DNA from 2 places in the Streptosporangium sp. NPDC050148 genome. Region 1 is predicted to be linked to the other one. Evidence: riboswitches for the same ligand, from Rfam matches in the RefSeq annotation. Region 1 holds a riboswitch; the other holds the start of a gene.
What was found. A riboswitch is a leader RNA that binds a small molecule or an ion and turns the genes downstream of it on or off. The one in region 1 is predicted to bind cyclic di-AMP.
Positions count from the first base shown of each region.

Region 2: it holds a riboswitch for cyclic di-AMP, as region 1 does, so the genes downstream of both, ACZ6RT_RS07455 (C40 family peptidase) here and ACZ6RT_RS12105 (C40 family peptidase) in region 1, are expected to answer to the same signal.

Region 1 is NZ_JBVJIA010000008.1:281,127-286,475, reverse strand. It holds gene ACZ6RT_RS12110 (helix-turn-helix domain-containing protein) at 1,073-1,273, shown strand; gene ACZ6RT_RS12105 (C40 family peptidase) at 1,378-2,427, opposite strand; cyclic di-AMP (ydaO/yuaA leader) riboswitch at 2,433-2,581, opposite strand; gene ACZ6RT_RS12100 (amino-acid N-acetyltransferase) at 2,917-3,579, shown strand; gene ACZ6RT_RS12095 (RDD family protein) at 3,796-4,908, shown strand.
Region 2 is NZ_JBVJIA010000005.1:240,864-246,212, forward strand. It holds gene serA (phosphoglycerate dehydrogenase) at 1-1,017, shown strand, start outside; gene ACZ6RT_RS07455 (C40 family peptidase) at 1,611-2,207, opposite strand; cyclic di-AMP (ydaO/yuaA leader) riboswitch at 2,195-2,425, opposite strand; gene ACZ6RT_RS07460 (3-isopropylmalate dehydrogenase) at 2,567-3,613, shown strand; gene ACZ6RT_RS07465 (branched-chain amino acid aminotransferase) at 3,788-4,882, shown strand; gene ACZ6RT_RS07470 (Uma2 family endonuclease) at 4,935-5,349, opposite strand, start outside.

The DNA.
Region 1 (5,349 bases):
CCCGCCGAACGGATCTCCGCCCTCGACCTGGAGGGCCTCGCCGGGGACATGCGCGCGATGGCCGCCGAGTTCGGCGCGGAGCTGGGCCCCGGGGGGCCCCCCCCCCCCCCCCGCTCCCCCCCCCCCCCCCCCCCCCCCCCCCCCCCCCCCCCCCCCCGCCCGGAGCACGATCATGTCCCCGGCCGGGCGCTGTGCCGCGCCCGGGCGGAAGCGCGCCTTCGGGCCCTCGGACGGCACCAAGGCACCCAAGGCACCCAAGGCACCCACCGCATCCCCGGCGCCACGGCGTCCCGGGTCTCCCGTCGATCCATCCGGGCTCCAGGGGAGCGGAACGGGGCGACACGGCCCGGACGGCGACCCACCGGCCGGGCGTCGCGCATCGGCGGCGGCCACGCTCCCGCGGCCGGAGGTGTGCCCGTAAGGGGCGGGGGAACCGGGAGCGGAAGGGCAGGATCCCGGCCCCCGAAAACGGCGGTGCTCGCGTCCCTTCGTGCCATGCGGACGAGTTTCCGCATGGTGTAGAAACTCCCTTTCCAGCACGCCCGATATTACGGCATGCGGATGGCCGTGCATGAAACTCCGCAAATGCCGCAAAGAGCCGAGGTGGCCCACCATTTCATGGTTTTTACGTCACGCCGTCAAGGCGGCGAGGGACGTGACCACCGCCGCACCGGCGGAACAGGGGCCGATTTCCCGAAAAATACGGGCCTGTACGCGCGTCGCGAACCCGGCGTCCGGAGGGCCGCGGGACCTGCCGATCCGGCAAAATCTTGTTCTGTGAAGATGCCGGTCGCCGCAGCCAGGGGACGGTTACGGGTCCACGCCCGAGGCAGATCATGACTTAACCGCAAAGGCGCTGACATATCATGAGTACTTCACGTATGGCCTGCTATGTCAATAGTGCGGCAACGCCATGAAGGGCGGAACTTGACGACCTTTGAACAAGGCGTTTACCGTTCCTGGCGGGCGGTATTCATTCATGGTGCCTTAGGCCCGGTTTCCAGAGTGGGGGGAGTGACTCTTGATGGCATATCCGGAAGTGGATTCGCGCCATGGCGACAGCCCCCTGGGCATGGGCGATATCGGTCTCAGCGCCGACGACCTCGTGCTGCTGGCTGAGCTCGCCAAGGGCGTCACCGTCGACAGGGTGGGCCGCAGGCTCGACATCAGCGGCCGGACCGTCAGGCGCAGGCTCAGGGGCATCTGCGACCGCATCGGCGTCGCCACGGCGATCGAGGCCGTGGCCTGGGCGGCCCGCCGCCGCCTGATCTAGCCGGCCGCCGCCCGGATTCAGCCGCCCGCTCCGCCCGTCCGTCCTCGGCCGAGGCTCGATCCCGCGCCGGGTGGGCGCGGGACGCGTCGAACGGGTGGTGGCGGTCAGCCGGCGATGCGCACGCCTCCCACGAAGGGCCGGTTGTCGATCGTGGTGATGTGGATGACGTCACCGGTCCGGGGGGCGTGGACCATCAGGCCCGCGCCGATGTAGATCCCGACGTGGTGCAGGTCGCTGTAGAAGAAGACGAGATCGCCCGGGCGCAGCTCGCTCCGGGAGACGCGCGTGCCCGCGGTCCACTGGTCCCCGGTGTAGTGCGGCAGGCTGATCCCGACCTTCTGGTAGGCCCACATGACCAGCCCGGAGCAGTCGAAGGAGTCGGGCCCCTCGGCGCCCCAGACGTACGGCTTGAGCTGCTGGGTCAGCGCCCAGCGGGCGGCCTCGGCCCCCTTGCCGCTGCCCACGATGGGCGCGTCGACCTTCACCCGGGCGCCACGGTTGCCGATGGCCTGGGCGCGTACCTCCTTGAACAGGTCGCTCTCCACCCGCGCGACCAGCCGCTCGATCTTGGCGCGCTTGGCGCCGATCTCCGTCAGCAGCTTCTTGACCTCGGAGGTCCTGGCCTTGGCACCGGCCTGCGCCCGCTCCGCGGCCTCGATCGCCCGGCCCACCTGGGCGACCTCCTCGCTCTGCTGCTGCTGCAGGGCGTAGCTGGTGGTGGCCTGGTCGAGGAAGTTGTCGGGGTCGGACGTCTGGGTGAGGGTGAGCCCGGCGTTCAGGCCGCCCGACATGTAGCTGCTCTGTGCCAGCAGGGCGGCCTTGGTCCGCCGCGCCGCCAGCTCGGACTCGCTGGTGGCCAGGGTCTTCTTGGCGCTCTCCGCGGCACGCTGCGCCTGCTTGAGCTTGACCCGCTCGCCGTTGTACTGCTCGGCGAGCGTCTCGATCTCGTTGTGCAGCTTCTCGGCCTGCGCGGCCAGTTGCTTGAGGCTGGGCTCGGGGTCGGCGGAGGCCGCGACCAGCGGGGTGCCCAGGGTGAGGGTGGCGAACGCCAGGCCGATCACCACCATGCGGTGGCGGAGCCCTCGCGGCGCGCGTCGTGGACGGTGGGCGTCGCCACCCGCCTGGTCTCCTCCGCGGTCGCGCGTGCGCTTCACCAATGGACTCCTCTCCTCGGCCGCCTACCGGGTTAGCTGACGGGTTCGGGCCGGAGGGCAGCCCTACCGGGTGCGCCGGTGGCACTCGGATTCACCCCGGGGGACTCGGGTGGGTCCCCGGTTCTCCCTGCGGGAGATTCGGCGGGTCAGGCTTTTCACATCTCTGACATCGAGGACGGAGATTAGTCCACCCCTGGTTCCTGCTCAACCAGAACTTCGAATTCAGTAGAGGTTTCGCAACTGAAATGTCACGGACGGATCACATCTCAAAATGATCACTGAGGCCTTTACGGGCCCTTTGCCCAGGGGTTCATCGGGCCCGAGGGGGTCCGCCCAGCTCCGGGACCGTACCGAAGATGAAATGCGACACACTTCGACTCCCGATGCCCAGCGTGGTAATGGGACTACCAAGGGTCATGAGAGGGGGGTGGTGCGCGAGTTAGGGGTGAGCCGTAATGGGGGGACGGCGAGGACGTACGCTGATCGGTCATGGAGCAGGTTGCGGAACAGTCTCCGGCGCCGGTCGTGCGCGCCCCCGCCGAGGCAGGAAGCGGTGGTGAATCCCGGACCGGCACGGAGCGGGAGGGGCCGCCGGAGGCGGCCGGCGTCACCGTCCGGCGTGCCCGCACCCCGGACGTCCGCGCCATCCGGCGCCTGGTCGACACCTACGGCGGCGCGGGACCTCGCCTGCTGGAGAAGGCCACCGTCACCCTGTACGAGGACGTCCAGGAGTTCTGGGTCGCCACCGACGAGCACGGGGAGGTGGTCGGCTGCGGGGCGCTGCACGTCCTGTGGGAGGACCTGGCCGAGATCCGCACCGTCGCCGTCGACCCCGCCCGCCGGGGGGCGGGGATCGGTCACCGCATCGTCTCCGCGCTGCTGCGCACCGCCGTCGAACTCGGCCTGCGCCGCGTCTTCTGCCTGACCTTCGAGGTGGACTTCTTCGCCCGGCACGGGTTCCTGGAGATCCAGGGCACCCCCGTCGCCCCGGAGGTGTACGCCGAACTTCTCGCCTCCTACGACGAGGGCGTCGCGGAGTTCCTGGATCTGGAGCACGTCAAGCCCAACACCCTGGGCAATACGCGGATGCTGCTGCATCTGACACGTGAGCCCGACGTGAGTGACTTTAGAGCTGACACAACGGAAAGGTGACTGTTGTTGCCTATGTCGATACCTTGTGCTGCAGCAAGCATGTGAGTCTGACATCTGCCACATGCGCAGTCTAAGTGAGGTGACGCGGTGAGCACCGGACAGCCGCCGTATCCACAGGATGATCCCGACCGCGATCGCACACCGTCGGGGCAGCCTGAATACGGACAGCACAACGCGGGTCGAGCCGCTGGTGAACTCGACCCCGACATAACGGTCGTGGGATATCGGTCGGAGGCCTCACAGCCGAACACCGGTCCTGGACAGGCCCAGGGCTACGGCCAGCAGGGCTACGGGCAGCAGCCCGGTTACGGCCAGCAGGGCTACGGCCAGCAGCAGGGGTACGGCCAGCAGGGCTCGACCGGCGGGTACGGGCAGCAGCCCGGCTACGGCCAGTCCTCCCACGAGCAGCCGGGCTACGGTCAGCAGGGCGGCACCGGCGGCACGGGCGGCTACGGCCAGCCCGGCTACGGCCAGCAGGGCGGCACCGGCGGGTACGGGCAGCAGCCGGACTACGGCCAGCAGCCCGGCTACGGCCAGCAGGGCGGCACGGGTGGCTACGGCCAGCCGGGTTACGGCCAGCAGGGCGCGACCGGTGGCTACGGACAGCAGCCGGACTACGGCCAGCAGCCCGGCTACGGCCAGCAGGGCTACGGGCAGCAGTCGTCCCAGCCCGGGTACGGCCAGCAGCCCGACTACGGTCAGCAGGGCTACGGTCAGCAGGGCGGGTACGGCCAGCAGCCGGACTACGGCCAGCAGGGCTACGGTCAGCCGGCGTACGGCCAGCAGGGCTACGGACAGCCCTACGGCGGCGTTCCCGGCGCTCCGGCGCCGCTCGCCGAGTGGTGGCAGCGTCTGGTGGCACGGCTCATCGACGGGATCATCCTGGGGATCCCGACGTTCATCATCAGCGCCGTGCTGGCCGCCGTCATCGTCACGTCCCCCAGCTTCGACAGCACGACCGGGACCCTGGACGCGGGAGGCGGCTTCTTCCTCGCCACCCTGCTCACGTCCCTGCTCGCAGCGGCGCTGTACTTCGCCTACGAGTTCTTCATGACGACCAGGAGCGGGCAGACCGTCGGCAAGATGGTCATGGGCATCAAGATCGTGCCCGTGGGCAACGTCGTGCCGCCGGGCGGGCTCAGCAACGCCGTCGCGCTCAAGCGGGCCGGCGTGTTCTTCGGCCCGCAGTTCCTGTCCTGGGTGCCGTTCCTGAACTGGATCGTGCGCATCTTCTCCCTCCTGAACGTCCTGTGGCTGCTCTGGGACCAGCCCCTGCACCAGGCTCTGCACGACAAGGTGGCCGACACGGTCGTCGTGAAGATCAAGTAGTTCCCCCGAAGAGACGGGACCGGTGGTTCGACCGCCGGTCCCGTTCTTCGTGCGAGGGCCTTCGTGCGCGTCCCGCGACACCAGGGGCGTCGACGCGACGCGACGCGATCCCGACCCCGCGACCCCGGACCCCGGACCCCGTGATCCCTGACGCGAGGTTCCTGACGCGAGCCCCTTCCGGCCCGGTCCTCCGAAAGCGGCCCTTCCGGTCCGGCCCTTCGAAAGCGACCCTCGGAGGCGGCCTTTCGAGCCCGCCCCTCAAGGCCCGCCCCTCAAGGCACGGCCCTCGGGACGCCGGCCTCGCCCCGGCCCCCGGCGCCCCCGCCCCCGGCTCCCGCACACGCGCCTCCCGCCGCCCTCTCGCGTACGGCTTCGCACCCGGCCTCCAGCACGCGCGGCGTCCTCCATGAGCCCTCGCCGCGACCCCGCCCCCGGGCCTCC
Region 2 (5,349 bases), on a different contig from region 1:
GCCCTGCGCGAGGCCGACTTCATCACCGTGCACCTGCCCAAGTCCAAGGAGACCATCGGCCTCATCGGCGAGCGGGAGCTGCACCAGGTCAAGCCGAACGTGCGCCTGATCAACGTCGCCCGCGGCGGGATCATCGACGAGAACGCCCTCTACTCCGCGATCAAGGAGGGCCGCGTCGCCGGCGCCGGCATCGACGTGTTCCCCAAGGAGCCGGTCACCGACAGCCCGCTCTTCGAGCTGGACCAGGTCGTGGTCACCCCGCACCTGGGCGCCTCGACCCACGAGGCCCAGGAGAAGGCCGGCACCCAGGTCGCGCGGAGCGTGAAGCTCGCCCTGGCCGGGGAGTTCGTGCCGGACGCGGTCAACGTCCAGGGCGGCGCCGTCGCCGAGGACGTCAAGCCGGGCCTGCCGCTGGCCGAGAAGCTCGGCCGGGTGTTCACCGCGCTCGCCGGTGAGGTCGCCACCAGGCTCGACGTCGAGGTGCGCGGCGAGATCGCCTCCCACGACGTCCGGGTGCTGGAGCTGGCCGCCCTCAAGGGCGTCTTCACCGACGTGGTCGAGGACTCGGTCACCTACGTCAACGCCCCGCTGCTGGCCAAGGACCGCGGTGTCACGGTCGAGCTGATCACCAGCTCGGAGAGCCCCGACTGGCGCAACGTGGTGACGGTCCGCGGCGTGCTCGCCGACGGCCGCGCGGTCTCGGTCTCCGGCACCCTGTCCGGGCCGAGGCAGATCACGAAGATCGTCGAGGTCAACGGCTACCAGATGGAGATCGAGCCGACCGACCACCTGTCGTTCTTCACCTACACCGACCGTCCCGGCATCGTCGGCGTGGTCGGCCGCATCCTGGGCGACCACTCGATCAACATCGCCTCGATGCAGGTGGCCCGGGACGTCAAGGGCGGCAAGGCCCTGATCGCGCTCACCGTCGACACCGCCATCCCGGCCGACGTGGTCGACCAGATCGGCGCGGAGATCGGTGCCGACAGCGGCCGTTCGGTCGACCTGACCGACTGACCGTCCCGGTCCGCCGGGTCCCCTTCGTGGGTGGCCGCGGCGCGCCGCGGCCCGCTCCCGGACGGACCGTCCGGGACCGGGCCGGCACCCGCTCGCCGTCTCGACATGTGAGAAGTGTGTACGCGGGGCGAGACGACCCTTTCGTCACCGGGTAACCTGATGAAGATGCGCCGGGTGTTCTCGCACTCCGCACCCGCCGCGGCGGGGCCTGACAGGGCAGGCCGGCGGCCCGCCACGGTGCCGTGGCGATCGCCGGCTCCGAGCCCTCCGCCCACCGGTCCGTGACCCGGACCGGGGCATCGGGCCCGGTCCGAGTCCTGACCGGAGTCTCGGCCACCTTCACAGCTCACCCGCGACCGAGACGAGACTCACCATGTACGAGATGTACTCCTGGAACCGCCCGGACGAGAACGAGGACGAGGCGGCCGACGCGATCCAGACCGCCCTGGACCGCCGCGACAACGGTGGCGCGCCCACCCGCTGACCCTGTCGGCCACCTATCGGCCACCTGCCCGGTCACGGCCGTGCGCCGGTCCGGGCCGGGCCGGCCGGGGCGGACGGCTCCGCGACGCTCGCGGCGGAGCCGCGGGGGCTCACCCGCCGACGGCGGATCCGGTCGCGTGCTCGATCCGCTCGGCCAGTTCGACCCCCTCGGGGTCGGGGCGCACCCCGCCGACGAAGGAGGCGCGCCGCCATGAGGCGAGCCGCTCCTCCTTGACCACGTCCCCGCTCCGCGGGGCGTGCACCATGTACCCGGGCTTCGTGATCATTCCGACATGCCCGAGACCCCGGAAGAAGACCAGGTCCCCGGGCCTGAGGTCCTTCCAGGCGATCTTCCTGGAGAACGCCTCGTACTGCTCGGAGGCGATGCGGGGCAACGCGATCCCGGCGGCCCCGTAGGCGCGGAGCATCAGCCCGGAGCAGTCGAAGCCGCCGCGGCCGGTGCCGCCCCACGCGTACGGCGTGCCGCGCTTGGACATGGCCCAGCTCAGGGCCTTCTGCCAGGCGGGACGCAGGGACGCGGCCCGCAGGGCGCCCTTCAGGGCGGGCATGCCGAGCGCGGGAGGCGCGGGGGCGGGCAGGGGCGAGGCGGCCAGCGCGGTGGCCGGGGTCGCGAACACCGCGGTCCCGGCGACGAGGACGGACGCGACGCGCGAACAGATCTTGCCGTACAGGGTCGTTCCTTCCATAGGGCCTGCCGGGTGAGCTGTCGGGCTCGGGCGTGGAGGCCGCCCTACGGCGCGCGGGCGCGCCGATTCGCCCCGAGGGATCCCGTCGCGGGCGGCCGGGAACGCGCTCCGGTCGGGAGCGGGGTTCCCGGGGCCCGGGACGATCCCGGAAAGAGTGGTTCCCCGGCTCCGTACGCATCGATAAGGGATGATCCGTACGAATTAGGCATCAACGTGAACGGTGAGGACCATAACGAAACCTCACGAAACGGTCAACACAGGATAAAGACGGGCAAAGTGATCAGATGTCCCCGAGGGAAATTCCGTCCGAGGCGTGAGACCGGTGTTCAAGCACCGAGACGGCCCGGTAGGGTGACCCCATGGATTCGCGTAACATCCGCCTGGCGGTCATCCCCGGGGACGGGATCGGGGTCGAGGTCGTCACCGAAGGGCTGAAGGTCCTCGAAGCGGTCGGCACGAAGGTGGAGACCACCACCTACGATCTCGGCGCCAAGCGCTACCACGAGACCGGTGAGACGCTGCCCGACGTCGTCCTGGAGGAGCTGCGCGGCTACGACGCGATCCTGCTCGGGGCGGTCGGCGACCCCAGCGTGCCCCCGGGCGTGCTGGAGCGCGACCTGCTGCTCAAGCTCCGCTTCCGGCTCGACCACTACGTGAACCTGCGGCCGGTCAAGCTCTTCCCCGGGGTGGAGACCCCGCTGGGCGGGGTCCGGCCGGAGGACATCGACATGATCGTCGTCCGCGAGGGCACCGAGGGTCCGTACGCCGGAGCCGGGGGCGTCATGCGCCACGGCACCCCGCACGAGATCGCCACCCAGGAGTCGCTGAACACCGCCTTCGGCGTCGAGCGCGTGGTGCGCTACGCCTTCGACAAGGCGCTGTCGCGTCCCCGCAGGAGGCTCACCCTGGTCCACAAGACCAACGTGCTCACCTACGCCGGTGACCTGTGGGCCCGCACCGTCGAGAGGGTCGGCCGGGAGTACCCGGACGTCCAGACCGACTACTGCCACGTCGACGCGGCCTCGATGTTCTTCGTCAGCCAGCCCCGGCGCTTCGACGTGATCGTCACCGACAACCTCTTCGGTGACATCCTCACCGACATCGGCGCGGCGATCGCCGGTGGCATCGGCCTGGCGGCCAGCGGCAACGTCAACCCCGACCGCACCGCGCCGAGCATGTTCGAGCCGGTCCACGGCAGCGCCCCCGACATCGCGGGCCAGGGCAAGGCCGACCCGACCGCCACGATCCTGTCGGTCGCCATGCTCCTGGACCACCTGGGCCTGGACTCCGAGGCCGTCCGGGTCGAGCGGGCCGTCGCCGACGACCTGGCCGAGCGGCCGACCGGCCGGACCGGCCGGACCACCCGCGAGATCGGCGACGACATCACCGCCCGAGTAGCCGGCTGAGGAAGCCGCCCACCTCGACCCAGACGCGCCTGGCGGCTCACCGAGCCGCCGGGCGCGTTTTGGTTTTTCCGCCCCGCTGACGGTTTTCGCTATCGATGCAGTAGTTTCCCGTTACCCGGTCCAACGCAGAATGGACGCAAGGGTAAGCCAGACACCAAGAGAAGGATCCGCGTCATGACCACCGCTCAGAAGCTCAGCTTCGACGTGCAGCTCTCCGACCACGCTCGCACCACGGACGAGCGTGAGCAGGTAATGGCGAGCCCGGGGTTCGGCCAGGTCTTCACCGACCACATGATCTCCATCGACTACACCGAGGGGGAGGGGTGGCACGACGCCCGGCTCACGCCGTACGGGCCGCTCGTCCTCGACCCGGCGACCTCGGTCTTCCACTACGGGCAGGAGCTCTTCGAGGGTCTCAAGGCCTACCGCCAGGAGAACGGCGCCATCGTGATCTTCCGGCCGGAGGCCAACGCCGCCCGGTTCAACGCCTCGGCGCTGCGGATGGCCATGCCCGAGCTGCCCGAGGAGACGTTCGTCGAGTCGCTGGAGCTGCTCGTCCAGACCGACCGTGACTGGGTCCCCACCACCCCGGGGCACAGCCTCTACCTGCGCCCCTTCATGATCGCCACGCAGCCCGCGCTCGGTGTCAACTACCCTTCCAGGACCTACCGGTACATGGTCATCGCCGGACCGGCCGCGGCCTACTTCGGCGGGGGCAAGGCCGTCTCGGTCTGGCTCTCCACCGAGTACACCCGCGCAGCCCCCGGTGGCACCGGGGCCGCCAAGTGCGGCGGCAACTACGCCGGGGCCTTCGTGGCCCAGCGCCAGGCCGTCGAGCAGGGCTGCGACCAGGTGGTCTGGCTGGACGCGGTCGAGCACCGTCACGTCGAGGAGATGGGCGGGATGAACCTGTTCTTCGTCTACGGCGACCGCCTGCTCACCCCGGCGCTGACCGGGACGCTCCTGCCCGGCATCACCCGCGACTCCATCCTCACCCTCGCCGGCGACCTGGGCCTGCGGGCCGAGGAGGGACGCCTGTCGATCGAGGAGTGGCAGAGCGGCTGCGAGTCGGGCGAGCTGACCGAGGTCTTCGCCTGCGGCACGGCCGCGGTCGTCACCCCGGTCGGCGCGGTCAAGGGCGCCGACCGCGCCTGGACGATCGGCGACGGCAACCAGGGCCCGGTCACCTCGAAGATCCGCGAGGAACTCGTGGGCATCCAGTACGGGTCCCGCCCCGACCCGCACGGCTGGGTCCACAAGATCTGCTAGCCGCCACCGGAAGGCCCGGTCCTCCAAGGCCGGGCCCTTCCGCGCGACGGGCTCAGCCCTCGGTCAGCCTGCCCGTGTCGATCGTGAGGTTCCACGGCGCGGGCAGTTCGAGCGGCTTGCCGAGCGACTCGGTGACCTCTTCGGCGTACCCCTCCGGGCCGGGTCGGCTGAGCAACCTGAACCGGTCCGCGAAGGTGTCGATCACGAGGTAGAGCGGGACGCCCGCGAGCGCGCAGGCACGCGGCTTGACCACGTGGTCGTCGTGAACGCTGCTCGGAGAGACGACCTCGGCGACCAGCAACGTGGCGTTCGCATGGATGTGGCTGGGATCCCAGAGAGGGGGATCGGGGGGCACGATTACCAGGTCGGGCTCGATGCGATCCCCCTGCACCTGCAGGAGGAGCTTGACCTGCGGATAGAGACGCCACCCCTTCTCCATGGAGAACGGCATGAGTTGTGCCGTCAGC